DNA from 2 places in the Paenibacillus sp. EKM206P genome. Region 2 is predicted to be linked to the other one. Evidence: predicted binding sites of a transcription regulator. Region 2 holds the regulator's gene; the other holds the start of a gene.
The links. Region 2 encodes Rex, which represses fermentation and respiration genes when NADH is low (regulators of the CRP and FNR family bind a similar motif). Its sites were predicted from a motif close to TTGTGAAATATTTCACAA; they were not measured.

Region 1 (15,387 bases), on a different contig from region 2:
ATGGATCGTCATTATCGCTATCCCATTTGGATGAATCACCAAAATGTGCATCCTCTCCAACCTCGTCTTCACAAGGATGGGGGGAAGTGATGCGCACAGATGCATGGATCTCCCCAAGCTTATTCGCAGTCAGTGACACCATCATGATTCCATCTGGCGCACTGGCGATAACTTCACGGGTATAGCGGACTCCATCACTTTGAAAAGTGACCGCTGCCGTTCCAGTCAGCAAATCCAGTTCCCGTTCATAATGCGCAATTTCCCCTAGGCCCTCCTGCGTAATCCACAAATCTCCCAAAGGCTGATAGGCTTCCGTATCGCGACCTAGCATATTCGTATTAATCAGTTGTTCCGCGTCCTTGTATTTTCCATCTGCAATCAGCTTTCTGACAGGTTGCAAATACCGCAATGCATCATACTGAACGCCGTCTCTGGGAAACCCGGACCAGAGCGTATCCTCGTTTAATTGCAAATGCTCCTCTCTGATTCCGCCAAATACCATAGCTCCCAGCCTTCCATTACCGACTGGCAATGCTTCCTCCCATACCTCAGCAGGTTGGCGATACCATAAACGCAGGGACTGTGGCCTTTTGCCTTTCGTCACATCAAACCCTCCCCCATCAAGATCAAACAGAGCGCTAATCCCGTATAGACCATAAGGACAAGCGCTCTGTCATTCCCGCATTCAAAATTTCGTTAAAAGCAGTCAGCTATTTAGAAGCCTTACCGCTCCATAACTCCACTCTGTCCTTCACCAGTTGCGTGTATTGCTGTTCCATTTGGACAGCTCCGGCGGCATCCAGTTCTTTAATCATGTTGTCGTATACCGTATCAAAATTGGAAGCTGGTGCTAAAATAGCTTCGGGTATACGTTTGCGGATAATGTCGGTCGTTTTTTTGAATGTAACGTTATAGTTAGATTCATTGTCTGTTGTCAGGTTATAGGCTGCGCCCCAAGGCTTTACATCAAATTCTTTCTTGTCCGGGAACAGATCTTTCCACGTTTTTACGCCATACGCTTTAAGTGATTCTTTCTCCGGCTCCGAATAAGCCGCGATAATTTGCTCCGGGAATTTGGCAGTATAGTAGTTGCCTGTAGGGTCTTTCACGCCGTCACCATAGTGTCCGCTGATGAGCGTGTACAAATCTATACCAGTAGACTTACTGAAGCTGGTTGCATTGTTCGTTTTTTGCTCCAGCACATCCGCAGGAATGATGCGTTTGCCATCTTTGATCTCATAATGCTTGCCTTCGATCCCCCAGTTCACTAACACCTGTCCTTCATCGGAAGCTAAATAATCCAGGAATTTAATAGCCCGCACCGGGTCCTTGCAATTTTCTGTAATACCTACTCCATAACCGGACGTGAAGCCCGTATCCTGAAAGGAACGATCTTTGTATTCCTCCGAAAGTGTAACTGGAAAATGCGCGTAGCTGGAATCGGCCTTGCCTGACGCTTTTAACGCATTTTCAGCATCCTGATAACCCCACTCCTGGTCAATCAGACCGAGGACACGGCCGCTGGCAATTTTAGATTTGTATTGATCACTTTTTTGCACAAACGAATCTTTATCGAGCAGCCCTTCATTGTACATGTGGTTCAACCAACGGAAATATTCCTTTTCTTCTGGACGTTTATAATGAAGCTTCGCTTCAAACGTTGTGGGATCAATAAAATATTCACCATCGTCCGGCGCTCCAGTCGTCTGGAAGGCAGGATTCGTTACGGTAATCATAATTCTCCAGTCGTCTGCATCCAGCGTGAGTGGGATCGTTTTTTTGCCATTGATCGTTGGGTGCTTGGCTGCATAGGTTTTGAGTACGTTTTCATAATCCTGTAGCGTTCTTACCTTTGGATAACCTAACTCTTTGAGCACCTTATGTTGAATTTCAAATCCGCCCGTTGCGTCAAAACTCTCCTGCCCCACCCCTGCATACGTAGGAAGAACATAGATGGATTGATCTTTATTACTGTACTTCAAACGATCCATATAGGGTCCATACAGCTTTTTGAGATTGGGTGCGTGATCGTTGATCAGATCTGTCAGATCAATCATGGCCCCCGCATCCACAAGCTTGTTAATATTCGCTTTAGGAGAAACCAAGTCCGGGTATTCTCCACTTGCTGCCATTAAAGCAATTCGGTCATCTCCACCTCCACCACTGACATCAAATTCCGCATTCAAGGTTACACCTGTTTTTTTGGTAATTTCCTTACCTATTTCATCCTTCATTCCATTCCATTGCGGGCTTGTATCTGCTCCGAAGAAGCTAAACGTAATCGGGTCTGTGCTGCTGGATGTGCCTTCCTTCGCTGCTTTATCGCTTCCTCCACAACCTGCGAGTGCGGTAAGTGACACTACGAGGAAGGGAATCAGTGCAAATCTGGACCAGTGTTTTTTCATGTATAAATCCTCCTATATTCCTATGATGACTTCTCCTGCAAATAACTTCTATTTCACTACCGGAATCCCGGTTTTTATGATTTCACTGCTCCCAGCGTCATACCGCCTACAAAATATTTTTGCAAGAACGGATATACCATCAGGATGGGGAGCGTAACCGTAATCGTGATTGCCATTTTAATCGACTCTGGTGAAATTTGAGCCATTTGCTTAGCCATATCGTTACTATTCGTCATACTGGAGCCGCCTTGCTGCGTACTTTGCAGTATCTTCATCAGCTCATACTGTAGCGTCGTCCATTGCGGCGCCCCACCATTATACAAATACGTATCAAACCAAGCATTCCACTGACCTACTGCCAGAAAAAGAGCAATCGTTGCCAATACTGGTTTGCACAGCGGCAAAATAATTCTCCAGTAAATCGTAAAATCATTTGCCCCATCGAGTTTGGCAGACTCCTGCAGCGCATACGGCAAACCGTCCATAAAGGAACGAATAACAAACACGTTAAAAGCGCTAATTAAGCCTGGGAAAATATACACCCAAAACGAACCCAGCAGATGCAGATCACGCATCAAAATAAACACGGGCACCATCCCGCCAGAAAAATACATCGTCAACGCCAAAAACGTAGAAATAAACTTACGAGCGCGAAACTCGACCCGACTCAATGTAAAAGCAAGCATAGACGCGCAGATCAATCCGAGTACTGTTCCGACCAAAGTACGAAGAATAGATATTTGCAGTCCCTGAAGAAGACCATCGTACTGGAAAATCGTTTTGTAATTTTCGAGCGTAAATTGGCGGGGCCATATATAAATACCACCGCGAACCGTGTCCGTTGAATTGTTCAGGGAAATCGCAAGTACGTTCAGAAACGGGTACAGCGTCAACACCACGATCAGAGCCATGAGGATATAGTTAAATAGGTCAAACAGCTTCTCAGACCGGGTAGCATTAAATGCCTTATTCGTCATTTCGCTTCTCCCTCCCTACATGATGCTTTCTTTGGTCAGTTTTTTAAATATACCGTTCGCCGTAAACAACAGCAGAATACTAACCAGTGAGTTGAAAATACCAATTGCCGTCCCATAAGAGAAGCGACCCAAATTAATCCCGTAATTGAGCGCGTACAGATCCAGCACCTCGGAATAATCTGTCACGAGACTATTGCCAAGCAAGAACTGCTTTTCAAAACCGTTGCTCACCAGATGTCCAATCGCCATAATGAACAGAACGGCAATCGTCGAGCGGATACCCGGCAGTGTAATATGCCACATCTGTCTCCAGCGGCTCGCTCCATCCACGCGCGATGCTTCATACTGTTCTTGATCAATTCCGGTGATTGCAGCTAAATAAATAATCGTATTCCAACCTGTCTCTTTCCATATATCGGAAGCGGTTACAATGTACCAGAACCAACTCCCCTTTGCCATAAACTGAATCGGTTCATCCACAATATGAAGCGCTACCAATACATCGTTGACAATGCCTCCGTCAATGGACAGCATCTTGGTGACCAAACCGGCCACAACTACCCAGGATACAAAATGCGGGAGGTAGGATATTGTCTGCACAAACCGTTTGAACAGCATACCACGCAGCTCATTTAACAGAATTGCAAAGAAGATCGGTACGACAAAACCAAATACAATCCCCATCAGGCTCATCGCTAGCGTATTACGTAATACCAGATAAAATCGTTCATCCTGAAATAGCTCAATAAAGTTATCCAGCCCTACCCATTTCTGGTCTGAAAAAGATTTGGCTGGCTTATAATTTTGAAACGCCATCGTCCAGCCCCAGAGCGGAAGATAGCTGAAAACAAACACCCATATGACGAAAGGAATGGACATAAAATAAAGATACTTTTGCTGCTTCACACTGTCCCACAAGCCTTTTCTACCACGTTCAGGCTTCGGGCCGCGAGCCTTGCGCGGTCTTCCCCGGTTGGATTCAGGAATCACAGCACCATTACTGGAAGCGGTTTCAGTTGAAGATCCCATAACAAGCTCCTCCTCATCTCTAGATACTATTATCATACTTTGCTGGCTTGGAAGCGGATACCCGACGAATTAGGAGAAAAATCAGTTCAAAATTAGATATATGGGATGAAAAAAATTACATTCGTGCCACTACGCATGCGGATGGTGCTTCCCATCGCTGTTGTCCCCGGATTTCTTGAATAAGCACACAAAGGTAGAAAGCCGGGGACAGTTTATGCTTGCGATGCGAACTTTCCTGCAGAAAGCTTTAAGGCGACCGCTTCGCTTGTCCAGCACATTCCGCCTGTTCCGTTCTAATGTAAATTCCCTGAAAGAAGTCTTGTAAAAAACAAAAGATCAGCAATGTAAGCTGATCAGAGGTAAAGGGTAAAGGATAAAGCATAATGCAAAAGGGATAATGCATACTGCACCACAGGTGGTGGATGGTATATACACACTGTCGCAATTAACCTAATGATTGATTGAAGGAAAAAAAGCTTTCTGGCATCAATGTGCCAGAAAGCTTTTTTGATTTATTTTACTGTGATCGTCCCGTAGTACATGTACATACCGCAATTGTACTCATATACGCCTGGTTTCAAGTCCTGGACGGTAAAATAATTATTTTCGTGATCCAGGTAAACGTCCATTCCGATCTTCAACGACTGCACTTCATCAATGCAAGTGAAGGATGTCATTTTCTTGAAATTGATTTTGGTTGGAACGCCGGCTTTCACTTCAATATTTTTAGGATAGAAACCGTCCCCTTTTACACCCACTGTAACAATCTCATATTTAGTTTTGTCTGGCTCTTCCTGAGCCTGTTTAGGTTGAATGACCGGAAATGACGACACGCTCCCCTGAAAATAAAACAAGACAAACCCGCCCATGCTCAGGGCTACAAAACCAATCAGCATCAAATGCCAATGCTTAGAGATAAGTGTTTTCATTCATATCAGCCCCTCCAGTTGAATGTCTACATGTGACGCATCAACTCTAACCAGTATATAAAAGTTAATCAAAATTTTAAATACCTCATTTCACAGGCTCGGATGATCCAGCTCATACAGATTACGGTAACGAGACTGCTCCTGCCACAGCTGCTCATGACTGCCGCGCATGGAAATGGTGCCCTGTTCCATAAAGATCACCTCGTCCATATGCTCCATCCCCGTCAGATGATGCGTGATCCAGATCAATGTTTTGCCCTTCAGCACACGAAACATCGTCTGCATGAGCTCATGCTCTGTCAGCGGGTCAAGCCCCACTGTCGGCTCATCCAGCAAAACAATCGGGTGATTTTGCAGCAATATCCGCGCCAGTGCAATTCGCTGTTTTTCTCCACCGGAAAAACGAAGGCCCGTCTCCTGCATTCGGGTATCGTAGCCCTCCGGCAAAGAATCAATTAGAGTTCCAAGCCCTACCTGCTCCGTCACTGCACGCACCTCATCCAGCGTAGCATCGGGTCGTCCCAGCCGAATATTGTTCGCTACCGTTGTATCGAATAAATATGGCTGCTGGTTTAGCACCGCAAATAAACTGGAGTATGCTCCACCTGTATATACGGGAATCCCTGCGACAGTGACGCTACCTTCATCAGGCTGCAATGCTCCCTGAATCAGGTTCAGTAGCGTGGACTTGCCCGCACCACTGCGGCCAAGCAATGCAACCTTGCCCCCCTGCGGTACGTGCAAGGAGATATCACGCACGCTCCATTCCTGCGTTGCCGCATAGCGGTAGCTTACGTTGTTCAGCAGCAGGTCTCCTCCGTTGCCCAATCCCAGAGCGGTAGACTGCTCATCTATAGTGTCAGCTGTGCGGCCTGCTGCTGGGTGTCCTGCATCCCCAGTAACCGGAAGCGATGATGACACAGGTGTATGTGTATCTTTCTCCGAATCCTTCAACCGTCGAAGGGAATCCTGATACTCCGGCGCATGCACCACTGCTTCTCCAGCGCGAACGAAGGCATCCAGCAATGGAAAAGCCACAAGGGCAAAGGATGCCAACCATGTGGCTTCTATTCGATTCTGTGCTACTAGGCCTCCGGCCCACACAGTCATAATCACAATCCCGCCGCCTACAACGCATTGTGCTATCCAATGAGAACGCCACTCGCTCCGGCGAAGTGAATTTTCCATCACGGCAGCCCTATTGTGCCGTTGTGTAAAGGTACTCAGGAAATGCCCAGTCCGTCCGCTCAGCACCAGATCACTCATGCCGAACAGAGCATCCGTCAGGTCCTGATAGGCTTTACTCCGTTCCTGCTTGAACATTCGCCGTTTGGCGAGTGAGGTCCATAGTGAGATAGCTGGGGCAATAAAAAGCAAAAATCCTCCATATAGCGCCATAAGCAAGGCAAAGGTTCCGTCCATCCGTCCGAGCGCCGAGATGCCTGCTGCATAAATCAGCAAAGCCGATAACGCAGGCAGAACTAGCTTCAAATAGATGTTTTGAAGCTGCTCAATATCCTCTGCCAGCAAACCCAAGAGGTCCCCCGTACGGAATTTGCTGCGAATCATCAGCGCCTGCGGTTCCACTGCCCGATATAAGCGTACTCGCATACGGGACACAAGGCGCAATGCTGCATCATGTCCTACCAAGCGTTCCAGGTACTGAATAACCGCTTTACTAAAGCCAAACGTCCGCACAAGTACAATGGGCACGTACACCATTAATATATTTTCCGGTTTTAAGGCCGAACGGGTAATCAGATGACCGGACGTAAAAAGCAACGCGCCCGCACATCCAATGGCCAGCGCGCCCAAAAGAGCAGCTAGCAGAAAGGCCCAAAAATATTGTCTCAGATACGTCACAAACCAGCCTTGTCTGCTATTATCCGTTACTCTCATATCGTCCGTTCCCTCCTTCCGACATCCCCGTCAGCAATCGGTAATATGCCCCCTTACGGGCAATCAATTGTTGATGGGAACCTACTTCTTCCAGACGACCTTGATTCATCATCCAGACACAGTCCATATCTGGCATCCAATGTAGCCGGTGGGTGGCAAGAAACACTCTTTTGTGTTTCAAAACCGATAAAATCGTCTGTTTTAGCTCCCACTCTGTCTCAATATCCAGATGCGCCGTAGGCTCATCCAATAAAATGACCGGACGGTTACTGAGCAACGCCCGCGCCAATGCAATCCGCTGCGCCTGTCCTCCGCTCAACGTCCTACCCGCTTCACCAATGGGCTCATTCATTCCACCCGGAAGACCGTCTACCAGTTCACGCAGTCCAACCGCGTCAACCGCCCACTCCACCTGCTGGTTGGATGCCTCCGGTTCATAAAAACGAATATTATCTGCCAGAGAAGTGCTAAACAGGTATGGATGCTGTGGAATATACGCAATATGCCGTTGCCATTCAGCTTTTGCATCCCCAGCCAATCTGCATCCATTCAGGAGCAGTTCGCCCGAAGTGGGATCAGCAAAGCCGCCAAGCAGACTAAGCAGCGTCGTTTTACCTGCACCACTAGCTCCAACGATGCCGATCATGTTCATGTGCGGTTCAACATTGGCAGACACATGTTCAAGCCGAGCCGAACCGTCTTCATTAAGGAGGCACACATCGGACAGCTCGAGAATGTCCTGTCCCGTGATGTCCAATCCTTTATCGTTAACTGCCTGTTTATTCGGCTCGGTCGCATCATCTTCTTTACTGAGAATGGAGCGGATTGCTCCCCAAGCCTCCTTCCCATCCAGTGAAGCATGATAGTCTGATCCCAACTGGCGTATGGGCATAAAATATTCTGGGGCCAGAATAAGCACCGCAAGCGCTGCCTCCAAACCCACCGAGCCACTAATCAGGCGCAAACCCAAGCCTACCGCGACAAATGCGACCGATAGCATACTAAAAAAATCAAGGGCAAATGAGGAAAGAAACGCTACCCGCAGCGTGCGCATCGTTGCCGTGCGGTATTGGTCGCTGACCTTCCCAACCGTTTCCCCATGCTCTTGGCTACGACCCAAAAACCTTAGTGTCTGAAGTCCGCGCAGCGAATCCGTGAAATGATGAGATAACAGACGATAGGAACGCCACTGCTTGTCTGCCTGCTTCCGCGCCGCCAAGCCGAGCAAAATAAAAAAGCCTACCAGGATTGGCATCGTAGTCGTCAAAATCACACCTGAAATGACATCCAATGTGAAAACATACACAAGTACAAGTATAGTGACAGCCATCATGTCAATCATACGAGGAATGGACAGTTCCAAATACGTGCGAAAACGATCCATGCCGTCCAGCGCTAGCGTCACCAACTTGCCGCTACCTTCCTGCGCTGCAAAACCCGGTCCCCGTTCGAACAAACGTGCAAGCAGACGCTCCCGTAAGGAAGCGCCTGAAGCTTCAGCAAAACGGCCTGCTGTCCGGCGTTGCAGCCAGATCGCCGTATGCCTCGTTGCAAAAGCAGCGAAAAACAACGCCAGCGACGGCCAAGCCATCACCAGCGGATTTTGTTCAAACAAAATCGTAACAGCCTTTGCCAAGAAGACTGCTTGTGCAATCACTGCGGCCCCCTGGAGCAGGGAAAGGGCAGCCAGTAGCAGCATCACTGGCCGAATGCCCTTTAATTCAAACCATGCCTTATCCATTAGTATTCCAAATGATCCTTCTCACTGAGACGCTTATGGAAAACAAAATAGCTCCACGCCTGATAAGCCAGCACAAAGGGTAAAAGCGTTGCTGCAACAATCGTCATGGCTTTCAGTGTGTAATGACTGGAGCTTGCATTATAAATCGTCAAATCAAAAGCACTGTTAATCGAGCTCACCATAAATCTTGGGAACAAACCGACGAATAACGAAACGAAGGTCAGCAAAATCACTGCACCTGTCATCCCGAAGGCCCATCCTTCGCGGCGCTGCTTCAGGAAGTACCACGTCAGCACATAGGCGACAATTCCGACTGCTACCGCAGCATACATAAAGGGACCGCGACGCGCAAATAAATCCGTTGCAAAATAAGTCCATACCACCATGCCCGCAAGTAAAATGCCCAATACCGGAAGAAATTTGGACGCAATCACGCGAGCACGATCCCGTACTTCTCCAATCGTCCGCAGAGAAATAAACGTCAGTCCGTGCATTAGGCACATTCCGACCACTGTCAGTCCAATCCATACGGTATATCCATTGAATACATCGGGAAATCCAGCTTTCAAATCCATGTTTTGCTGAATAGGTACACCTTTCACCAAAGCCGCAAAAGCCATACCGAACAGCATCGGCGGTAGAAAGCTGCCAATCAGAATGCAGGCATCCCACGTTCCTGTCCACCATTTTCCTTCAGCCTTGCCGCGGAACTCAAAAGAAACTCCACGCAAGATCAAACCTAGCAAAATAAACACAAATACGAGATAATATCCGCTGAACATAGTCGCATAAAAATGCGGAAAAGCGGCAAACATTGCACCTGCTGCTGTAATCAGCCACACTTCGTTGGCATCCCAGAATGGACCAATCGTATTGATCATCAAACGTTTTTGTTGGTCGTTACGCGGCACCAATCCTGTGGCCATTCCTACGCCAAAATCAAAGCCCTCCAGAAAAAAGAAGCCGGTAAACAGCACAGCGATCAATAAGAACCATAAATCATTTAGCGACAATGGTGTCACCCCCTTGAGCAAAAGGATCATGAATTACCGTTTGCTGATGTGGCTCAATATCTGGACCTTTGCGAGCCGTACGGTAAAACAGAAACGCCAGCACACCTGTTAAAATTAAATACAATGTGGTAAATGAGATGAACGAGAATAGCACTTCTCCTGCCACAACTGTAGGCGAAACAGAATCTTTCGTTTGAAGCAAACCAAATACCGTCCACGGTTGGCGACCTATTTCAGTCATGATCCAACCTGAAGTATTCCCAATGAATGGAAGGCATATCCCCCATATCATCAGACGGAAGAACCAGCGATGTGAACCTTCCAGCTTTTTACGGAACGTCAGGTAAGCCCCGTATAAGGCGAGTGCAATCATGCCACATCCAGCCGCAATCATAATGCGGAAGCTCCAAAACGTGGTACGTACTGGCGGGATATAATCGCCCGGACCATACGTTTTTTCATATTGGGCTTGCAGCTCATTCATACCAGGCACAGAGCCGGTAAATTTACTATAGGATAGAAAACTCAAAGCAAAAGGAACTTTAATCTCAAAGGAATTTTCCTTGTTTCCAGGATCAATCCATGCGATAACGGTCCAAGGAGCGGGGTCACCACTGTTCTCCCATAAGCCCTCACTGGCAGCCATCTTCATCGGTTGTGTTTTCACCAAATATTGAGCCTGTCCATGACCAAACAACGGAATAGCAATGGCACTAATTAATGCAACAATAATGCTCAATTTGAAAGAAGGTTTAAAAAAGTCCAGATTCTTTTTGTGCATCAGCTTCCATGCACTGATACCCGCGATCAGAAATGCTCCTGTCGCAAAAGCAGCAAACAATGTATGTGGGAATTCCCATAACAGTTGTTCATTCGTTAGCAGAGCAGCAAAATCTTTCATTTCTGCACGTCCATTTTGAATCTCATAGCCTACTGGACGCTGCATGAAGGAATTAGCAGCTAGAATCCACAATGCCGATAACATCGTACCGATAGATACCAACCACATACAAATTAAATGGACCGTTTTGGACAATCTTTCCCAACCGAATACCCATAATCCGATAAAGGTCGATTCCAGGAAAAATGCAAGCAGCGCTTCAATCGCCAGCGGCGTACCAAATACATCACCCACAAAACGGGAAAAGTCCGACCAGTTCATCCCGAACTGAAATTCTTGCAAAATCCCAGTGACTACGCCCAGTGCAAAGTTAATCAGCAGAAACGTTCCCCAGAATTGAGCCATTTTTTTGTACAAGTCATTTTTCTTAATAACATACATAGTCTCCATAATTGCCACCAATAACGACAATCCAATGGAGATCGGCACATAAACAAAGTGAAGAATCGTTGTGGTTGCAAACTGCAACCGTGCCAAATCCAATACGTCCATGATGTTGCTCCTCCCCCTACACTTCTCTTAACATTGATTTATAGTGTCTGTAATCTGAAGTCTTCTACATTTGTGATAGTATTCACATTCTTACATATGCAGCGGTCACTTTTTTAGAAAATGACTCACTCAACTACCTTCACTATGGTTATCATGATCCGGCTTCAGATTATCCCCATTATATAGAATAAATTTAAATGAAATAGAATCGAAAATGTGAACATCGTGTCAAAGCTGTGTCATAATGATGGCGATTTGATGAAAACGACCTAAACTCCATAATAAATGTGACATTTTCGATTGATCTATCTGTTTTTTCGCCATAAAAAAAGCCTCTCTTCGTTCGGAGGTCGTACCTCCGACATCTGCAAGAGAGACTTCATAGCGTTAAACCTAGGGATTCTATCAACAGCCATCTGTTCCTCCGTTCTTTTGAACCCGATTACGATAGGAGGAAGGTGACATTCCAGCATACTTTTTAAATTTACTATGAAAATAATCTGCGTTCGCATACCCTACGCGTTCCGCCACCTGGTGTACCTTAATTCCTTGTGCAAGCAACTCCCTTGCTCGCTCAATCCTCACCTTATCCAGGTAGGCATTAAAGGCCTCGCCAGTATGACTTTTGAACAATTTGCCCAAATAGCCACTATTGTAATTAAACATATCTGCCAGTAACTCCAATCGCAAATTTTCATCATAATGACTATGAATAAAGTCAATCATTTGTTTCATGATGATGTCCTTGCCACCGGGATCAGTCTGTCCAATCCATTGCAACACATGCTCCAGCGAGTGATCCACCAGCTCGCCCAATGTGGAATAAGCATATACATCGGTTATAAAGCTGGAGTGCTCCTCCAGCACGGTTCGGCTGTGATCCTGTCCGGCTGCATACTTGTTCAACGCCAGTGTGAATGTTTGGGCGAACGCCGCCTTGATTGCGGATTCTGTACGATAAATCCGTGGAAATTGGCCTTCCATTTCCTTAATGACACGGGTTGCAGCTTCACTATTAGCCATATCTAGCGCATAGTACAGCTTTTCTGCATAACGTAGGGGATCATCTGTGGCACTATCAGACGTTCCACTCATTTCAGTCTCGACTGTCTCCAATTTGTGTAGGTCTCCGGAAAGCATGACTCTTTCTGCCCGGAACAAAAACGTACGCTCCAATAATCGCAGTGCCTGCTCAAAAGATCTGGGAATGTCGTTAAGAATGGCTACAGGATCACCGGCAGCCGCATAAATTTCCGTAGCCCACGCCTTTAGCTCCTGTCGCCAAGCAGCCAGTAACTGAACAGCATCTTTCTCCGTTTTTAACGTGGCGGGAAGCAAAAGACCCATATATATTCCAGCCTCAAACACGATACCTCTGCCTTGCTCATGGCACATTTCTGTTAGCCGCTGCTTTGCTGCCGACTGCCGGACTTGCCGATCCCAGTCAGGTATACGCAAATCCAGCAGAATAATCTGATAGCTACTCCAGTCCAACGCTGGTAACGCGGGCTGTTGCCCAAGTTTTTCGTTACCTCTTTGATGTTCAGCTTGCTTGGATGCTTTGTGCAGAGAATCGTTGCTTTCCACAGCATTGCGAGCATGCTCACGATGAACCGGAAACAATAGCGCTTCGATCCAATTACGCTCATGGGAAGGTGGACTTCCCCATTTGCCGTCTTCTTTCTCGTCCTCAATGTTTTGCCGTACCCGTTTCAACTCTGACGTCATTTCTTCCTCATCAACTGGCTTCAGTAGATAGCCATCTACTCCGAAGCCCATGGCTTGCCGTGCATAATCAAAGTCTGCATATCCGCTTAATATGAGAAAATGATACGGCTCCCCGTTCTTTTCACGTATACTACGTATAACCTCCAGTCCACTCATCCCGGGCATACGAATATCTACAATGACCAGCTCCGGTCGATGCTCTCCGAACTTATCCAGAGCCTCACGTCCATTCCCTGCCGTATCGACAATACGGAAGCCACAATCCCCCCAGTCAATAATGGAGGACAATCCTTCACGAATCGCAGGCTCATCATCTACAATCATCGCTTTATACATTCGACTCTTCCTCCCTTGGTATGGAAAAGTATACGGTTGTTCCTACTTGTAATGCGCTTTCAATATGCAATCCATAACGTTCACCATACATCAATGTCAGACGTTGATGTACATTACGCAGGCCAATACTGCTCCCTTCCGGCTCATCCGTCCCCCTGATCCGAGCTAGCAGACGGGTCAGTTGCCCAGCTTCCATGCCGATCCCGTCATCTTCTACTTTAATTTTCAACTTTCTTTGTTCTATTGCAATATTTACCTTCACGGTAACCGGCTCTTCCTTATTTTCCAGTCCATGAATGACCGCATTTTCCACCAGCGGTTGTATGATTAAGGGAGGAATCGACATGTCCGTCGCATCTTCTTCCAAATTCACTTCATAGATCAAGCGATTTCCAAATCTGAATTGCTGAATTTGCAAATAGGATCGCACCATATCCAGCTCCTGTAGTACCGTCGTTTTACCACTGCCAATCTCCAGATTCCGGCGCATCAGCCTGCCAAGCAAACGCACCGTCGTTGCAATTTCCGCTTCCCCATTCAGATGTGCTTTCATTCGAATAGATTCTAATGCATTAAACAGAAAGTGTGGATTAATTTGGCTGGCCATCATTTTTAACTTGATATCCTTTTGTGCCAATTCCAGCCTGTTGTTGTGCTCACTCGTCTCATAGACCTGCGCCATGAGTTGGCGAATACTACTCACCATATAGTTGAAACGGCGGGATAAATCCCCGATCTCGTCCCTTCCCTCCACACTCGATACCACATGAAAATCGCCCGCGGCTACCTTACCCAGCTCATAGCTCAACCGCTGTAGGCGTTTGGTAATCAGCCAGGAAATGATGGTGATCAGAATCAGTGCCATAATCAGCACTGCAAGGACACATAAAGCACCAATCAGACTGATTCGATTGGCTCCCTGTACAATATGCTCCGTTGAAAACACTGAAATAATCGTAAATCCGCTCACACTGGAGGCGGGCAGCAGCTCATCCACAATGATGTTGGAGGGTATTCCGTTGATTTTCGCTTCATATATCCCCTTACCCGCACGCTGGACATCAAAGCCCAAATGTAAATCGCCCAACGTCTGCCCCACCGACTGCGGGCGAGTAGCTGCGACCACAATCCCGTTACGATCCGTAATCAATGTTTCAAAAGGCTCCTTGCTCAGCATATGATTCAACTCGGTCTGACTCAGCGATATCATCAGAATTCCCTTGGTATTGTATTCAGGAAATGGAATTTGCCGTATCAGGCTCAGGCGATTAACCGGATTATCTTCCTTATCCTGAATGTAAAACCAGTTAATCGCCGTCCCCTTCAATGCCGTCTGGAACCACTGTTGCCGCTCAATGTTAGAGTCCACTGGAATAAACTCCAGATTATTGACAAGCGTCGGATTGTACGAATAGAACCGAATGGTAGCAACCTCTCTATATTGCTGAGTGTACTCATTAAAATCCTTGTATTGATGATACGCATTCATCAGCTCTACCATACCCGGATACCGTCGGTTCGCCATCTCCCTCAGCCTTTTATCGAACATGAGCCCATTTGAAATATCCGTTGGCACACGCAGTAAATTTGCCGTCTGGCTCTTGATCTTTTCCACATTGTTTACCGTCTGGGCAATTGCACTATTCAATGCCTGTTCTCGCAAATAAAAAGTAACGCAGCCGCCAACCACCAGCACCGGAATCATGACAATTAGTACGTAGGAGAACAGCAGCTTATTCCGCATACGCATATTACTCATCAGAAGCCATACTCCACGATTCATGCCATCCCTCCCACAAGATAAGCGCTTACATTTTTTTGCGTGTTTTCACATCCTCCATCTCGACCTATATGTATGTATCCAGTTTAATGCTTCGTAACCTCTATATCTATGTTTTTTGCAAAATTTAAAAAATGTGGCGAACAGAGTCACCACA
Region 2 (15,387 bases):
GGCACTGAGTGAAGACAAGCATCTGCTGATTGAAGCAGGTACAGGAACAGGGAAGTCTCTGGGTTATTTGCTCCCATCGCTGTATCACAGTGTGAAAAAGGGACAGCGCGTTATGGTGAGTACACATACGATCAACCTGCAGGAGCAATTACGCGAGCGCGACATTCCGATGCTAACCAAGGTGATTCCGTTTCCGTTCCGGGCTGCTATTTTCAAGGGTCGGGGACATTATTTGTGTCTGCGTAAGTTTGAACATAAAATAAACAGAAGAGACTTCGCTACACCGAAGGAAGATTTAATTACAGCGGCTCAGATGATCGTCTGGTTGACGCTAACAGAAACCGGTGATGATGAAGAACTGAATCTGAGCAACCGTGGAGGGGATTTCTGGGAAACGGTGGCGAGTGATTCAGAGTCCTGTCTTGGTCGTTCTTGCCCATGGTTCCGCAAATGTTATTATCATCGTGCACGCCATGAAGCAGGAATAGCGGATGTTGTTATTACGAATCACTCTAAGTTGTTCACAGACGTCAAAGCCAGTCATCAGTTATTGCCGAGCTATGAACATCTGGTGATAGATGAAGCCCATCACCTGGAGGAAGTAGCTGGTAAACACCTAGGTATGCATATGAAATATTTCACACTCGTGCATACACTGACGCGACTGTTCAAAGACAGCAAGAATGGACAACTGCCTTCACTTCGTCAACAGTTGGCGAAATCGGGGCACGAGAAGTCGGCAGATTGGGCCTCAACTATCGACCAGCTGTATCCGCTCGTGTTAGAGGTGAAGGAAACTTGGGACCTGCTAAGCGACAAGCTGTTTGGCATGTTGCCGGAGCGAAGTGATGCGACACCGGGTGAAACAGGACAGTTTTCTTCCCGTCTCAAACCTTCGGCCAAGCCTGCAAAGTGGGATCAGGCGGGAGCTTTGGAAAATCAGCTATATGTAACGATGAGCGAAATTTTGCGCAAGGGCGACAAGCTGATGCTGGACGTCAAGGAAGAACATGACGATTATGCGGCGGATAGCCTTATTACAGATATCACGGGTCTGCTCAAGGATTTGGCGGGGATTCGAGAAAATTTGCGCTTTTTTATCCGACTCGATGATGAAACAACCGTATACTGGCTCGAGGCGAGCGGGCAATTCCGTAGTAAATCATTGCAATTTTATGCGGTACCCGTCGATGTGAGCCGCCAGTTGAAAGAAATGTTTTTTGACAAAAAAAGAAGCATTATTCTGACTTCTGCTACCTTGTCGGTAGATAAGTCGTTTCAGTACATGATCGATCAGCTCGGCTTACAGGAGGCCGCAGATCAAGAGCGGCTGATGACTTCGCAGCTCCCGTCACCCTTTAATTACAGGGATCAGGTGTTGCTGGTTATTCCACGGGATTTCCCAAGTGTGAAGGGCAGTGTAGGAGATGCACATTTTGTAGATATGCTCGTTAGCTCTCTAGGAGCGACTGCTCAGGCGACGCAGGGGAGAATGCTCGTTCTGTTTACGTCCTATCGGATGCTCCGGCAAGTGTATGAGCCGCTCAAAGAGGCCTTAGCATCCAGCGAAATTACTGTGCTGGGACAAGGTGTGGACAGTGGAAGTCGCAGCAAGCTAACCCGCCGGTTTCAGGAAGCGAAAGCTTCTGTATTGCTGGGGACCAGCAGTTTCTGGGAAGGCGTCGATATTCCGGGGAAGGCTCTGACTTGTCTAGCCATTGTTCGCTTGCCGTTTCAACCGCCGAATCACCCGCTGCTGGAGGCAAAAAGCGAACTGCTCCAGCAGCAGAAGAAGAATCCATTTATGAAGCTGTCTGTACCTCAAGCGGTCATTCGCTTCAAACAGGGATTTGGTCGGTTGGTACGTACAGCGAACGACCACGGGGTCGTTATCGTTTATGATACGCGTGTGATTGAATCCTATTACGGAAAGCACTTTTTGTACTCGTTACCGGGACCAAAAATGGAGCATATGCCATCGGAGCAAATGGTGCCCCGCATCGCCGAATGGCTCCAATCCGCCCCGGAGACAGAGGCATAACGGACGGACATAAGTATGTTCGTTACAATTAGGGGGAGCAAGTATGAAATCAGATAAAATTTCAGAGGCTGTCGTACGGAGGTTACCCGTATATTTACGTTATCTGAATGCACTTCACAAACGGGAGGTGGCTACGGTCTCTTCACAAGAGTTGGGACAGAGGCTAGATTTGAACCCGGCCCAAATCCGTAAAGATCTTGCTTATTTTGGAGATTTTGGTCGGAAGGGTATTGGTTATGATGTTTCTTATCTCATTGAGAAAATACGCCATATCCTGAAAATCGACCAACAAATTAATGTAGTCTTGGTCGGAGCGGGTAATCTGGGGCAAGCCCTTTCGAATTATAACGCTTATTTAAAAGACAATATGAAGATTGTGGCGGTATTTGATGCGTTTCCGGATAAGGTAGGAACCAAGATCAATACATTGGTCGTGCAACCGATGGATGAACTGGAAGCGACTGTGAAAGAAAAAAACATTCGAATCGGGATTATTACCGTACCTGATTTTGAAGCACAGCACGTGGCTGATAGGCTTATTGATAGCGGAATTGGAGCGATCCTGAACTTTGCACCGACTACTCTCAAGGCACCAGCCAACATTCGGATTCATGCCACAGACTTTACAACTGATTTGCTTAGCCTCGCTTATTATTTGGAGGACGGAAAGGAAGAAGCACAATATGACAGTGAATAAATGGATGATTAAAAACGGATCTTTTGCAGTAAATGGACCAGAAGCAGGGGTAGTCCATGGTTTTATGATTGTGGAGGATAGTCGTATTACTTATATTGGCGAAACCTTGCCTGCGGGTGAGGAAGAGACGGAAGCGATCGATGGTAAAGGGCTATTGTTTTTACCTGGTCTGATCAATACTCATGGTCATGCGGCGATGTCTCTACTGCGTGGGCATGGAGATGATTTGGCACTTCAAGTATGGCTTCAGGAAAAAATGTGGCCTATGGAAGCCAAGTTTACATCTACAGACGTGTACTGGGGTACGTCCTTGTCTGTGCTGGAAATGCTGAAAGGTGGAACAACAACCTTCCTCGATATGTACGATCATATGGATGAAGTGGCTCGTGTGGCTGAGGAGTCAGGTATTCGTGCAAGTCTGATGCGTGGAGCAATTGGACTATGTTCGGAGGAAGAACAGCGAATCAAGCTGGCAGAGGCCGTGACTTTTGCACGTAACTGGCACGGTAAAGCAGACGGGCGTATTACTACGATGATGTCTCCGCACGCGCCATATACATGTCCACCTGCGTTTATTGAAAAATTCGTACAAGCTGCGCATGATCTGGACTTGCCACTGCATACGCACATGTCTGAGACGATCGCCGAAGTAGAGCAAAACGTACGCGACTACGGTTTGCGTCCGGTTGCACACTTGGATAAGCTTGGCTTTTTCTCCCGTCCTTCGCTTGTTGCCCATGGCGTTCATTTGAACGACGAAGAAATAGCTTTACTGGCAGAACGTGGTGTAGCGGTTTCCCACAATCCTGGCAGCAACTTGAAGCTGGCAAGTGGTGTGGCAAGAGTGCCTGAATTGCTGCGTGCAGGGGTTACGGTTTCTCTCGGAACGGATGGTCCTGCCAGCAATAATAACCTGGATATGTTCGAGGAAATGCGTCTGGCAGCACTTATTCACAAGGGTGTATCCGGTGACCCTACGGCAGTTCCTGCAAGTGAAGCGCTGCGTCTGGCAACGGAATACGGTGCAAAGTCGATTGGTTTAAAAGAAGTAGGAGCGTTGGCAGCAGGCAACAAGGCTGACTTTATCGCGTTGGATCTGAATCAGGCACATTTCTTGCCGCGTACAGATCTTATTTCCCATGCGGTATACTCTGCAAGCGCCAAGGACGTGGCTCATGTGTGGGTAGACGGTCGTCAGGTTGTGAAAAACGGCGAATGCCTGACTATGGACGAGGAACGTATCAAACATGAGGCACAAGCCGCCTTTGAAGGGCTGCTGTCGCGCTAATTCAGGTGTCACATCCCCTTAGAGAGGAAGCACGGGTTTGAAAAATAAGAAAAAATGGATAGCGGTCGCCATTTTGGCCGTGATACTGATCCTGGTCAGCATTTTCTGGTATTATTCCTATGTTACTCAAGACCAGGTGGCTGAGAAAAATGCCGCTATCATTAAGGCCAAGCAATCAGGTGGTCTGGTTAGCACGACTCAAACATGGAAGTCTGTGTGGGATCAGGTATATTGGGTGGTTCAAGGGAAAAATGCACAGAATGAAAATATAATGGTATGGGTTCCTTTTCAAAAAGTGGAGGGACAACCTAACGTACCTGCCGCAGATAATAGCGGTGTTCATACCGAGCTGCTGAAGAACGGAGTCGACGAGCAAAAAATGACGTCGCTAATTCAGCAGCAGCTTCCAGGTGTAAAAATTGTAAGCCTCCAGCCGAGTGTGTTCAATGGCGAATATGTGTGGCAGCTGTTTTACGATGATGGAAGCCATCATTACTATGCCTTTTACCGTTTTTCAGATGGGGGAGCGACGGGGGTAAAGTATACTTTGCCCAATAACTGAGCTGGTTGAGGATTAGCAGATGTGGAATGAATGACTAGTAAATGATTAAAAGCTCAAGAAAAAGACGTAAATGCGATGAAATTCGTATTTACGTCTTTTAGTCTTGCTATGCCGTAAAGATGAGCTGAAAGCCAGCGAAGCATCTTTACCTACCCAACTTCTCTCCTAAGGCAAATTCATCTTTATGGCGGGCAACAGCGATCGTAAGATCAAATCCTACACGCAGCGTCCCACCTCCACCATAACCAAAGATTTTGCCTCATCACAACTCCTCCACACATTGCCTTCGATTTTAGATATACGTTATGATATACTATATTTTATAAGTGATAGACAAAAATGATAGAAAAAAGAATTGCTGATCACTGTAAGATCATGCAATTTGGTTGTTTGTTGACATTCGTCCCGTTTCTTCTGAGTTTTACATTTTGAGAGGAGGATGTTGTTTGAAATTGCGTGCAGTTCCTATCGTTGTGGCGGCAGTTTTGGCAGCTTTGCTGCTATTTGGGGGATGGTTCATTTACCGTCAGGTTACAATGCAAAGTCCTCTGGAAAAACTGGTTTCTCAATATCCAGGCGTGACAAGCGCTCAAATAGATATTAAACAGGATCGGGTTGTATTGAAACTAGATCTCAAACCGCAGGCGGATGTGGCCGGATTGGTCGATGTAGTTAAGCAAAAAGGACAATCCATCATTGGCAGCCGCACCATTAAGCTCGATATTGCAGACCGTTCCAATTCAGCACTGAATCAATGGTGGTCTGAGGCTATGTTTCCTGTAGCCGAAGCGATGGAAAATAGAAAGTATACTCAAATTTCATCTACAGTTGAGCATATGAAAAAGAAAAAGACGGGTATCAAAGCTGATACCGACATGGATTCGAACAATGTCTATATCCGACTCAGCGAAGGGAAAGCGACCAAGTTTATCGTTTTGCCACGTCAATCTCAGCAAATGGGGGTATGGCCTAATGCCTAGATGGATCAAGGAAATATTAATCGGCATTGTGCCTGTAACCATTATATTTCTCGTTTTTATTGGGGTAAACATTATCCCTCTTCTAGTTGCTGGTGTGATGTTCAGCGGCTTGTTAATGCTCATGCATGCTCGTGGGGGCTTGGCCGTAGGTGCTGGGCAAGAACGTAAACGTAAAAAAAATGGTCCGGACAAGCTGACTTTTGAGGAAATCGGTGGGCAAGAAAGCGCTAAGCAGGAGCTGCGTGAGGCCTTGGATTTTTTGAATCGACATGATGAAATCTCCAAGTTTGGTATCCGTCCATTAAAAGGCGTTTTGCTCACAGGTCCTCCGGGAACAGGAAAAACACTGATGGCTAAGGCAGCGGCACACTATACTAATTCTGTTTTTGTTGCAGCCTCAGGTAGTGAATTTGTTGAAATGTACGTTGGTGTTGGAGCAGGTCGTGTGCGTGAGTTGTTCCGGGAGGCACGTACTCGTGCAGCCAAGGAAAAGAAGGAAAATGCAATTATTTTTATTGACGAAATCGACGTTATTGGTGGTAAACGTGAGGGTGGACAGCAACGAGAATATGATCAGACTTTGAATCAGTTGCTGACAGAAATGGATGGTATTTATTCGGTAGATACACCGCGGATTTTGATCATTGCGGCAACAAACCGTAAAGAAATGCTGGACAGCGCCTTAACGCGTCCAGGGCGTTTTGACCGTCATATTCAAGTGGATTTGCCTGATAAGAAGGGCCGTCTTCATATTCTCAAAATTCATGCCAAAAACAAACCGATTCAGGAAGATGCGAATCTGGATAAAATTGCTGAGGAATCTTATGGGTTTTCTGGCGCACAGCTGGAGAGCGTAATGAATGAAGCGGCAATCTATGCAATGAGACAGGATCAGAAAATGATTGCACAGAAACATCTGTCGATGGCAATTGACAAAGTGATGATGGGTGAAAAGACAGATCGAGAATCGACCTTGGAAGAGAAAAAACGTGTAGCGATTCATGAACTAGGACATGCTATTATGGCCGAAATTGTTCGTCCTGGTAGCGTAAGCCAGGTAGCACTTAGCCCACGTGGGAAAGCGCTTGGGTATGTGCGTCACAATCCACAGCAAGAGCAGTATTTATACACCAAGCAGTACCTGGAGGAGCAGATTATGATCTCGCTCGCAGGGGCTGCGGCAGAAGAAATGTACTATGGCGGTCGAAGTACCGGCTCTAGTAATGATTTTGAGCAAGCACTGAACATCGTTCATACGATGATGACTTCCGGTTTGACTTCACTTGGCATTATTAACATGGAAATGGTAACGAAAGAAGAACTCATGCGGGAAAATGGCGAGATTATGGCTGACCTGCATACCCGAACTTTGGAACTGCTGGAAAAGCATCGTCCTGTGTTCGACAACTCACTTGACATCCTGATGAAGGAGGAAACTTTGTCTGGAGACCAATTTAGATGTCAATTTAGTGAAAATGCTTTATTACCAGCATGATTTTTTATGCTGGTTATTTTTTTTTACTTTTAGTCCGTGCTAAGATATTATTATCTATTGGGACATAAACATGTATTTTTCGACAAAGAAGGATACAATATATGAGAGTGACCAGGAAAGGGTGGAGTAAAGAATCATGCAATTCAAAAAAATCGGCGTCATCGGCGGCGGCACCATGGGACAGGGGATTTCTGAAATGCTCGCGTCCAAAGGAATCGATGTGCTGCTGGTAGAGCAGACACCAGAGAAACTAGACTACGCCTACAATATGATTGAAACGAGTCTGGACAAACAACTGGAAAAGTGGGCAATTACTCAAGCTGAGAAAAAATTGATCTTATCCCGTATTCAAAAAGTAATCCATTTGGCGGAGCTCGGCAGCTGCGATATGGTCATTGAGACGATTACAGAGAATCTGGACGAGAAGAAAGCAGTGTTCCAAGAGCTAGACTATGTGTGTCCAAGCAATATTATTCTTGCAAGTAATACATCCACGCTGAGCCTGACCGAGCTTGCCAGCTCGACCAAGTATCCTGAGCGTGTTATTGGTATGCACTTTATTTATCCAGTATCCCGCATTGATCTTGTAGAAATTATTCGTGGTTTGAAAACTTCGGACGATACATTTGAAAACACTAAGATGTTTGTGGAAGAAATAGTGGAGAAAAAAGGAGTCATGATTTACGAATCTCCTGGATTCGTAACAAGCCGGATAATCTGTCTGTTGATTAACGAAGCGGCTCATGTACTGCAAGAGGGCGTAGCTTCCGCTGATGATATCGACGACGCTATGCGAATCGGCTACAGCTTCCAAAGCGGTCCTTTGGAAATGGCTGACCGCTTTGGTCTGGATTCCGTTTTGGCTGCTCTGGAGCGTATGTTCCGTGAATTCGGCGAATTGAAATATCGTCCGTCCATCGTACTGAAGAAAATGGTGCGTGCAGGTAATCTGGGCGTGAAATCGGGCGAAGGCTTCTTTAAGTACGACAAGGATGGTGACCGGATATGAAAATTCTCGTAATTAATGCAGGGAGTTCTTCCCTAAAATACCAATTGTATGATATGACGGACGAGTCCGTTCTGGCCAAAGGTTTGGTAGAGCGTATCGGTATGGATTCCTCCATTCTGACGCATAAGCCAACCAATAAAGAAGAATACACTGAAGTTAGCGAAATTCTGGAGCATACTACAGCCATCCGTAAAGTGCTGAACGCACTCACAAATGCTGAACATGGTGTAATCTCCAGTACTAGTGAAATTCAGGCTGTGGGCCACCGTGTGGTTCATGGAGGCGAAATCTTCAAACAGTCAGCAGTTGTAACGCCTGAAGCGAAGAGTGAAATCCGCCGCTTGTTTGACCTGGCGCCACTGCATAATCCCGCTTCCATGATGGGGATTAAAGCGGCTGAATTGAATATGCCAGATGTACCGCAGGTTGTAGTATTCGATACCTCGTTCCATCAAACCATGCCTGAAAAAGCTTATATGTACGCCATTCCAAGAGTGTTGTACAATAAGTACAAGGTTCGTCGTTACGGTGCCCACGGTACTTCTCATGATTTTGTGAGTAAGGAAGCAGCCAAATTCCTTGGTCGTCCTTTGGAAGACCTGAAGATTATCACTTGTCATATCGGTAATGGTGGTAGTGTAACAGCAGTTCAAGGCGGTTTGTCTGTTGATACTTCCATGGGGATGACTCCACTGGAAGGCCTTATGATGGGTACTCGTAGTGGTGATTTGGACCCAGCAATTGTACCTTATGTCATGAACAAAGAAGAATTGACTGTCAATGAAGTCAATTCCATGCTGAACAAGCATAGTGGACTTTTAGCTATCTCCGGTATCAGCAGTGACATGCGTGAAATCACAGAAGGTATGGAAAAAGGCGAAGCTAATTCTACATTGGCATTTGAGATGTATGAATACCGTCTGCGCAAATACATTGGATCGTATGCTGCCGCAATGAACGGGGTAGACGTAATTGCATTTACAGCAGGTGTAGGCGAGAACTCCATCGTTCTCCGTAAGAGAGTGTTGGAGCAATTGACATTCCTCGGTGTCGAGCTGGATGAATCGTTGAATGCTATTCGTTCTGGCGAGCCTCGCCGGATTACAACTGCAAATTCAAAGGTAGAAGTACTGATCATTCCAACGAACGAAGAACTGGTTATTGCCCGCGACACGTTCCGTCTGGTTCAGTAGTTCGGTTCGAAAGTGTAAACTTTATGCATGTGGACTATTGTTTGAGTTCCGCATGCACCAAACAGCGAGAGCAAACAGCCTGACCCAGGGGGAAGGGCTGTTTGATTTTCGGTTAAGAGGAGAGAGACGGTCATGACGAATAAAAGTACGATTGCCCAAGTGGGTCGCCATGTAGGGGAAACGGTTACAATCGGCGCTTGGGTAAACAATAAACGATCTAGTGGTAAAATTCAGTTCCTGCAACTGCGCGATGGTAGCGGGTATATTCAAGGGGTTATCGTGAAAAGCGAAGTGTCCGAGGATATTTGGAATGACGCCAAATCCTTGACTCAAGAGAGCTCCCTTTACGTTACTGGAGTGGTGCGTGAAGAACCGCGTAGCCAATCGGGCTTTGAATTAACGGTTACAGGCATTGAGATTATTCATTTGACCGAAAACTACCCGATTACACCCAAAGAGCACGGTGTAGATTTCCTGATGGATCATCGTCACTTGTGGTTGCGTTCCGCCAAGCAACGTGCTGTTCTGATCGTACGGGCGGAAATTATCCGTGCTGTACAGGAATTCTTTAACGGCAACGGCTTTACGAAGGTGGACCCACCCATTTTGACTCCTTCCTCTGCAGAAGGCACAACAGAGTTGTTCCACATTAAATATTTTGATGAAGATGCGTATTTGACACAAAGCGGACAGTTGTATATGGAAGCCGCGGCAATGGCGCTGGGCAAAGTGTATTCCTTTGGTCCAACTTTCCGTGCAGAAAAATCCAAAACACGTCGTCACCTGATTGAGTTCTGGATGATCGAACCTGAGATGGCTTTTGTGGATCATGAAGAATCCTTGCGCGTACAGGAGCAGTTTGTAAGCCATATCGTGCAATCTGTTCTGAAAAATTGTGCGAAGGAGCTTGAAACTATCGGACGCGATGTTTCGAAGCTGGAGCAAATTCAAGGCGAATTCCCACGTATTACGTATGATGAGGCGATTGCCTTCCTTCAAGGTGAAGGTTTCGATATCCCATGGGGGGAAGACTTTGGTGCTCCTCATGAAACGGCGATTGCCGAAAGATATAACAAGCCTGTGTTTATTACACATTGGCCGACACACATTAAGGCATTCTATATGAAACCAGACCCGACCCGTCCAGAGGTTGTTCTGTGTGCCGATATGATCGCTCCTGAAGGCTACGGCGAAATTATCGGGGGTTCCCAACGGATTGATGATCCAGCATTGATGGAAGAACGTTTTAACGAGCATAACTTGGCTCGTGAAGCCTACCAATGGTATATGGATCTGCGCACCTATGGTACCGTTCCGCATTCTGGTTTTGGACTGGGCCTGGAGCGTACAGTAGCATGGATTTGTGGACTCGATCATGTACGTGAAACGATTCCGTTCCCACGTATGCTGTATCGTTTGTATCCGTAACCGATGACCGGATCATTCGACAAGACATCAGCGGCAGAATGGGCGGAGGGAGTAGCCTTTGCTATGGAAGCCGGAATGGTCCAGATTCCCTACGCCCTGCTCAAGCATTATCGAACACTTCGGCTGGCAGATGGCGAAATGCTGCTACTGATGCAGTTGCTTGCCTTTAAACAAGCGGAACGTAATGAGTTTCCGACATGGGAGCAATTGCAGGCCCGTATCGGATGCACTGCGAACGAAATCGCGCTCTATTTCAGCAAGCTCATGAAAGAAGGATTTTTGAGAATCGATTCCGTAGAAGACCGTAGTTCATCCGTACAATTCGAACGTTACAATCTGACGGGGCTGTATCGTAAGTTGGCAGAATGTATGATCGCCGAACGTAACGAGCAGCCTGATGAAGATGACATTTTGTTTGCCGGAAAGCCGGATTTACTGAATGGAATATCGGAATCCCCGCTTACAGAAGAACGGAATTTGTTCACGATTTTCGAGAAAGAATTCGGACGACCATTATCACCGATGGAATACGAGACGATCACCAGCTGGGTGGATCAGGATCGGTATCCCGAGGAGCTTATTTTGCTGGCTTTGAAGGAAGCGGTATTTGCAGGGAAGGTACATTTCCGGTATATAGACCGTATTTTGCTGGAGTGGAGCCGAAACCGTGTCCGTAATGCACAGGATGCCAAAGAATACGCCCAGCGATTCCGTGGTGGCGGACGCAATTAATGTATCGGTCTAAATAGCTTTAATGATAGAGGACACACCATTCCATCAGGAGGGTGTGTCCTTTTTAAATTATTTTTTCGAAATATGCAGGGGAAGGAAATTTCCTGGCGTCTATAGTATTGGGAAGGGGGAGAGCGTCATTGATATAGAGAGAATCATTGAACGAATACGGTCTGGTGACCGGCAGGCGTTCCGTGAGATCGTAGAGCTGTACAGCAAGCATGTATTTCATATCGCCTATTCGGTGCTGCATGACAGCAAGGAAGCAGAAGATGCCGCGCAGGAGGCATTCGTTCAGGTGTACAAGTCTCTCCCCCAGTACCGGAACGAAGGTTTTAAAACGTGGCTGAGCCGAATTGCGCTCCACAAAGCGCTGGATATTAAGCGCAAACAGGACAGACGCCCCGCAGAGCTAATAGACGTCGCACAATCCCTTGTACAGCTCCCTTCCCGGGATGAGGATGTGCTGGCTCGTCTCATCCGCGAGGAGCAAATTAAAGAACTATCGCAAAAAATCGCTCAGTTGCCCCAGCAACATCGGGATATTATTCAAGCCTACTATATGCAGGGCAAAACCTACGACCAAATTGCAGAAGAGACGCAGGTAGCTTTAAAAACGGTAGAGTCGAGACTCTACCGGGCGCGACTATGGATTCGAAACCACTGGAAGGAGGAGGAATGGCAATGACTGACCAACAGGATAAACCGTGGATTGAAGGGAAATCGAATGACTGGCATGCTTACATTGCAGGAACTTGCACGATAGAGGAATCTGCCCGGCTGGAAAAGATCCTGCTGGAAGACGAACAGGCGCTGATGCTATATCTTGTTGCACTGGAACAAATGGAGTCAACTTTGAAAGATTATTCTGCCTGGATGGATACGGAGCGCTTCACAGATCAGGTAATGGCCGTTCTTCCCGAGCTAGAAGCTGAACCGAGTCAGGTTATGTTCAAAAAACGCCGCTGGTTTGAAAAACCTGTGTTTCACTATGTTGTCGCCGCAAGCCTAACGTTGATCTTGTTGTCCAGTGGAGCCTTTGACAAAATGATGCCGCAAACAGACGGAAAGCCGATTCCTCCAAAAGAACGCGTCTCTTACAGTGAAGAGGTCATGCGAGCTACCACGACCTGGCTCGATAAATTAAAGCCCTAAATCTTCGGATAAAGGGTGAGATAAAAAACTCAAAAACAACAACCTTCAGATGGGGACTTCATTAAAATTCCATAAATAGAAAGGAAGTGTAGCGATGCCTTATACGGAAAGAAGCAAGCTCTTGGCATTTCTATTGAACATCATTCCCGGTGTGGGACACTATTACTGGACCAGAAAAGCCAACGCGTTTGTATACACCATTTTGTTTTTCGGATGTCTGGCAGGAGGAATATTTTTTTCAGTGATAGCAAGTGACGGAGCGCCTTTTGTGGTGAGTTTGTTTATTGCTGCCCTTTTATGGGGGCTGAGTATGCTGCATATCATCATTAGCTTGTTGCGTTATGATCCTCGTGCAGTTGCTGTTCCATATCCTCCTCATGCAGGACCCAACCCATATGGTTTTTACTCGCAAAGCGGACCTTATGGACAGGCTGGTTTAACAGGAGAGGTACCGGAGGAGGCAACACACTCAGATACGGATGCGCCGGGAGCAGGAATGGGATATGGTCCGGGCTATAACTATTATCAACAAGGACACCATGGTATGGCAGGATCACCAGCTTTTCAAAAGGGATCGGACAATGAACGCTTTTTTACGATTTTGCTGTCGTTCATTCCTGGATTGGGACACCTTCATTTGGGGCTGATGCAGCGTGGTTTGTCTTTTCTGCTATCTTTCTTTGGCTTTGGAGCGATCCTCGTTTTTATTACCAGCATTACAAACGAATCCGGATTTTTGGCGTTTGCGGGCGTGTTACCGATCATTTGGCTGTATTGCATGTTTGATGCGGTGCAGCATGTACATCGCAAACAAGCGGGAGAAATGCTTCAGGACCGTACTTTGTTTGAGGAGCTGGAATATGGAAGAGTCGAGGGACGGCGGAGTAAAATGCTGGCTACCATTTTATCGGTATTTCCCGGTGCTGGACATATGTATATCGGTATGCAAAAGCGTGGACTCCAGCTCATGCTTCTGTTTTTAGGAGGCATCTATGTACTGGACGTGCTGCATCTTTCACTTTTTTTGTTCCTGATTCCGGTGGTCTGGTTTTATAGCTTTTTTGATGCGTTGCAGCAAGTAAGCTGTTATGGACGGGAGCCGCTGATCGATAAGCCTGTGATCGGTATGTTTGCACAATATCACCGCTGGGTAGGCTTGGGGTTGCTATTGCTGGGCGCCTATTACATCTTAATCAACGTACTAGTTCCTACTCTGGATCGTCTGTTTCCGAATGGAGAGATTTATAATTTGGTTGACATGTATCTACGGACGATTATCGTATCCTTATTGTTAATTGGCGGTGGTATTTGGATGATGATCGGGAATTCCAAATCTAAACGAGTAAAGGAGAAGCAATAGAATGGATACTGAATTTTCAAAGAGTGAGGCTCCCTTTAAGGGAGCCCATCATCCTCAGAGCGATGGAGGAGGCTCCACAGGTATATTGGGTACATCATCTAACAAAAATAATTCCTCTAAAGCGTCAAACGCTCCGGCAGGGGTGTGGAAAGTCGGAAGGCTGTCCATGGGACTTTTCCTCGTCCTGCTGGGGAGCATAACGTTTGCCTCCAAGTTTTGGGGAGCGGGCATACTGGACCAGGCTTTGACCTGGTGGCCTGTCGTTTTTGTTTTGCTGGGTTTGGAAATTTTAATGTATACTGCTTGGAAGGGGACGCGTGAGCGTATTCGTTATGATGTATTCAGTATGTTTATTACGGCGGTATTGGTTTTTTGCTGTATCGGATTTGCCTTGGTCAGTTCATTGGGGATCACTCCGCAAGTCAGAGAAATAATGAGTTCGGTTCAGGAAACAAGGGTTCTCCCAGACTGGCATGAAAAACTGCCTGCCGAAGTGAACAAAGTGATTGTACAGGGAGAAGATCCTTATGCGGTCAAAATTGACGCAACCACCTCACCGGAAGTGCATGTGTTCGGAAGTTATGTATACACAGGCAAAGAGGACGAAATAAAGGGTCAAGATTTATATCAGACCAAGCAAATCGGCGATACCTTGTATGTATTACTGGGTCAAATTCCGACACGGTTCATGCAGACTCAGCAGCAGCTTGATGTTACGATTGCTGTACCTGAGGGAATTACGGTTACTGTGCGCGATAGCCGAGGAAATATAATTGAAAAATAGGGAGATTTTCCGGCTCCAACTTTACATTTTGTATCATTCACGCGATACTGAAAAGGAAGCCTGAGATGTCATCCATGTCGCTAACTAATGGTGCATTTGCTTATCAGGCGAAACTTGATGGTGTGCAGTCGAATAGCGATTGTGATCGGAAATGAGGGAGAAAAATGATTTCGTTGAATCCTGATACGCTTACAGGGCGTGAAAATTATAAGCTGTTGACCGGAAGTATTATCCCAAGGCCGGTAGCCTTTGTAACGACTTTGAGCAGCGAAGGGGTGCTGAATGGTGCGCCGTTCAGTTATTTTTCCATCGTTGCCTCCGAGCCGCCACTGCTGTCTGTATCCGTACAACGTGTCGATGGAGTATCCAAAGATACAGCACGTAATGCGATGGAGCATAAAGCTTTTGTCGTACATATCACAGACGAGGACAATGTGGGAACGGTGAATGTGACGGCTTCCCGTCTGTCGCCGCAGGAGAGTGAGGTTACACTGGCAGGCCTTACCCCGATAAAAAGTACAAAAATCGCAGTTCCCGGTGTGACAGAAGCGAAAATACGCATGGAATGTATTCTGGAACAGGTGATACCGCTAGGAGGCAAGGAGGACACACCTGCTTGTGATCTGTTAATCGGACGCGTAGTGCAGTATCATTTATCCGAGG

Region 1: a site for Rex is predicted at 11,457-11,474, ahead of G9G53_RS18155 (cytochrome ubiquinol oxidase subunit I). Genes of this name have one in related genera too.

What each region holds. Positions count from the first base shown of each region.
Region 1 is NZ_JAAMNQ010000009.1:93,622-109,008, forward strand. It holds gene G9G53_RS18115 (glycoside hydrolase family 95 protein) at 1-604, opposite strand, end outside; gene G9G53_RS18120 (ABC transporter substrate-binding protein) at 711-2,405, opposite strand; gene G9G53_RS18125 (carbohydrate ABC transporter permease) at 2,480-3,382, opposite strand; gene G9G53_RS18130 (ABC transporter permease) at 3,398-4,411, opposite strand; gene G9G53_RS18135 (cupredoxin domain-containing protein) at 4,924-5,340, opposite strand; gene cydC (thiol reductant ABC exporter subunit CydC) at 5,431-7,239, opposite strand; gene cydD (thiol reductant ABC exporter subunit CydD) at 7,223-8,980, opposite strand; gene cydB (cytochrome d ubiquinol oxidase subunit II) at 8,980-9,993, opposite strand; gene G9G53_RS18155 (cytochrome ubiquinol oxidase subunit I) at 9,980-11,386, opposite strand; gene G9G53_RS18160 (response regulator transcription factor) at 11,792-13,450, opposite strand; gene G9G53_RS18165 (cache domain-containing sensor histidine kinase) at 13,443-15,233, opposite strand.
Region 2 is NZ_JAAMNQ010000003.1:427,959-443,345, reverse strand. It holds gene dinG (ATP-dependent DNA helicase DinG) at 1-2,041, shown strand, start outside; gene G9G53_RS08730 (redox-sensing transcriptional repressor Rex) at 2,085-2,738, shown strand; gene G9G53_RS08725 (amidohydrolase) at 2,725-4,026, shown strand; gene G9G53_RS08720 (cell wall elongation regulator TseB-like domain-containing protein) at 4,064-4,588, shown strand; gene G9G53_RS08715 (hypothetical protein) at 5,035-5,568, shown strand; gene G9G53_RS08710 (AAA family ATPase) at 5,561-7,063, shown strand; gene G9G53_RS08705 (3-hydroxyacyl-CoA dehydrogenase family protein) at 7,200-8,072, shown strand; gene G9G53_RS08700 (acetate/propionate family kinase) at 8,069-9,265, shown strand; gene asnS (asparagine--tRNA ligase) at 9,398-10,693, shown strand; gene G9G53_RS08690 (DnaD domain-containing protein) at 10,697-11,425, shown strand; gene G9G53_RS08685 (RNA polymerase sigma factor) at 11,481-12,113, shown strand; gene G9G53_RS08680 (hypothetical protein) at 12,110-12,580, shown strand; gene G9G53_RS08675 (multi-tm2 domain protein) at 12,675-13,940, shown strand; gene G9G53_RS08670 (hypothetical protein) at 13,942-14,724, shown strand; gene G9G53_RS08665 (flavin reductase family protein) at 14,889-15,387, shown strand, end outside.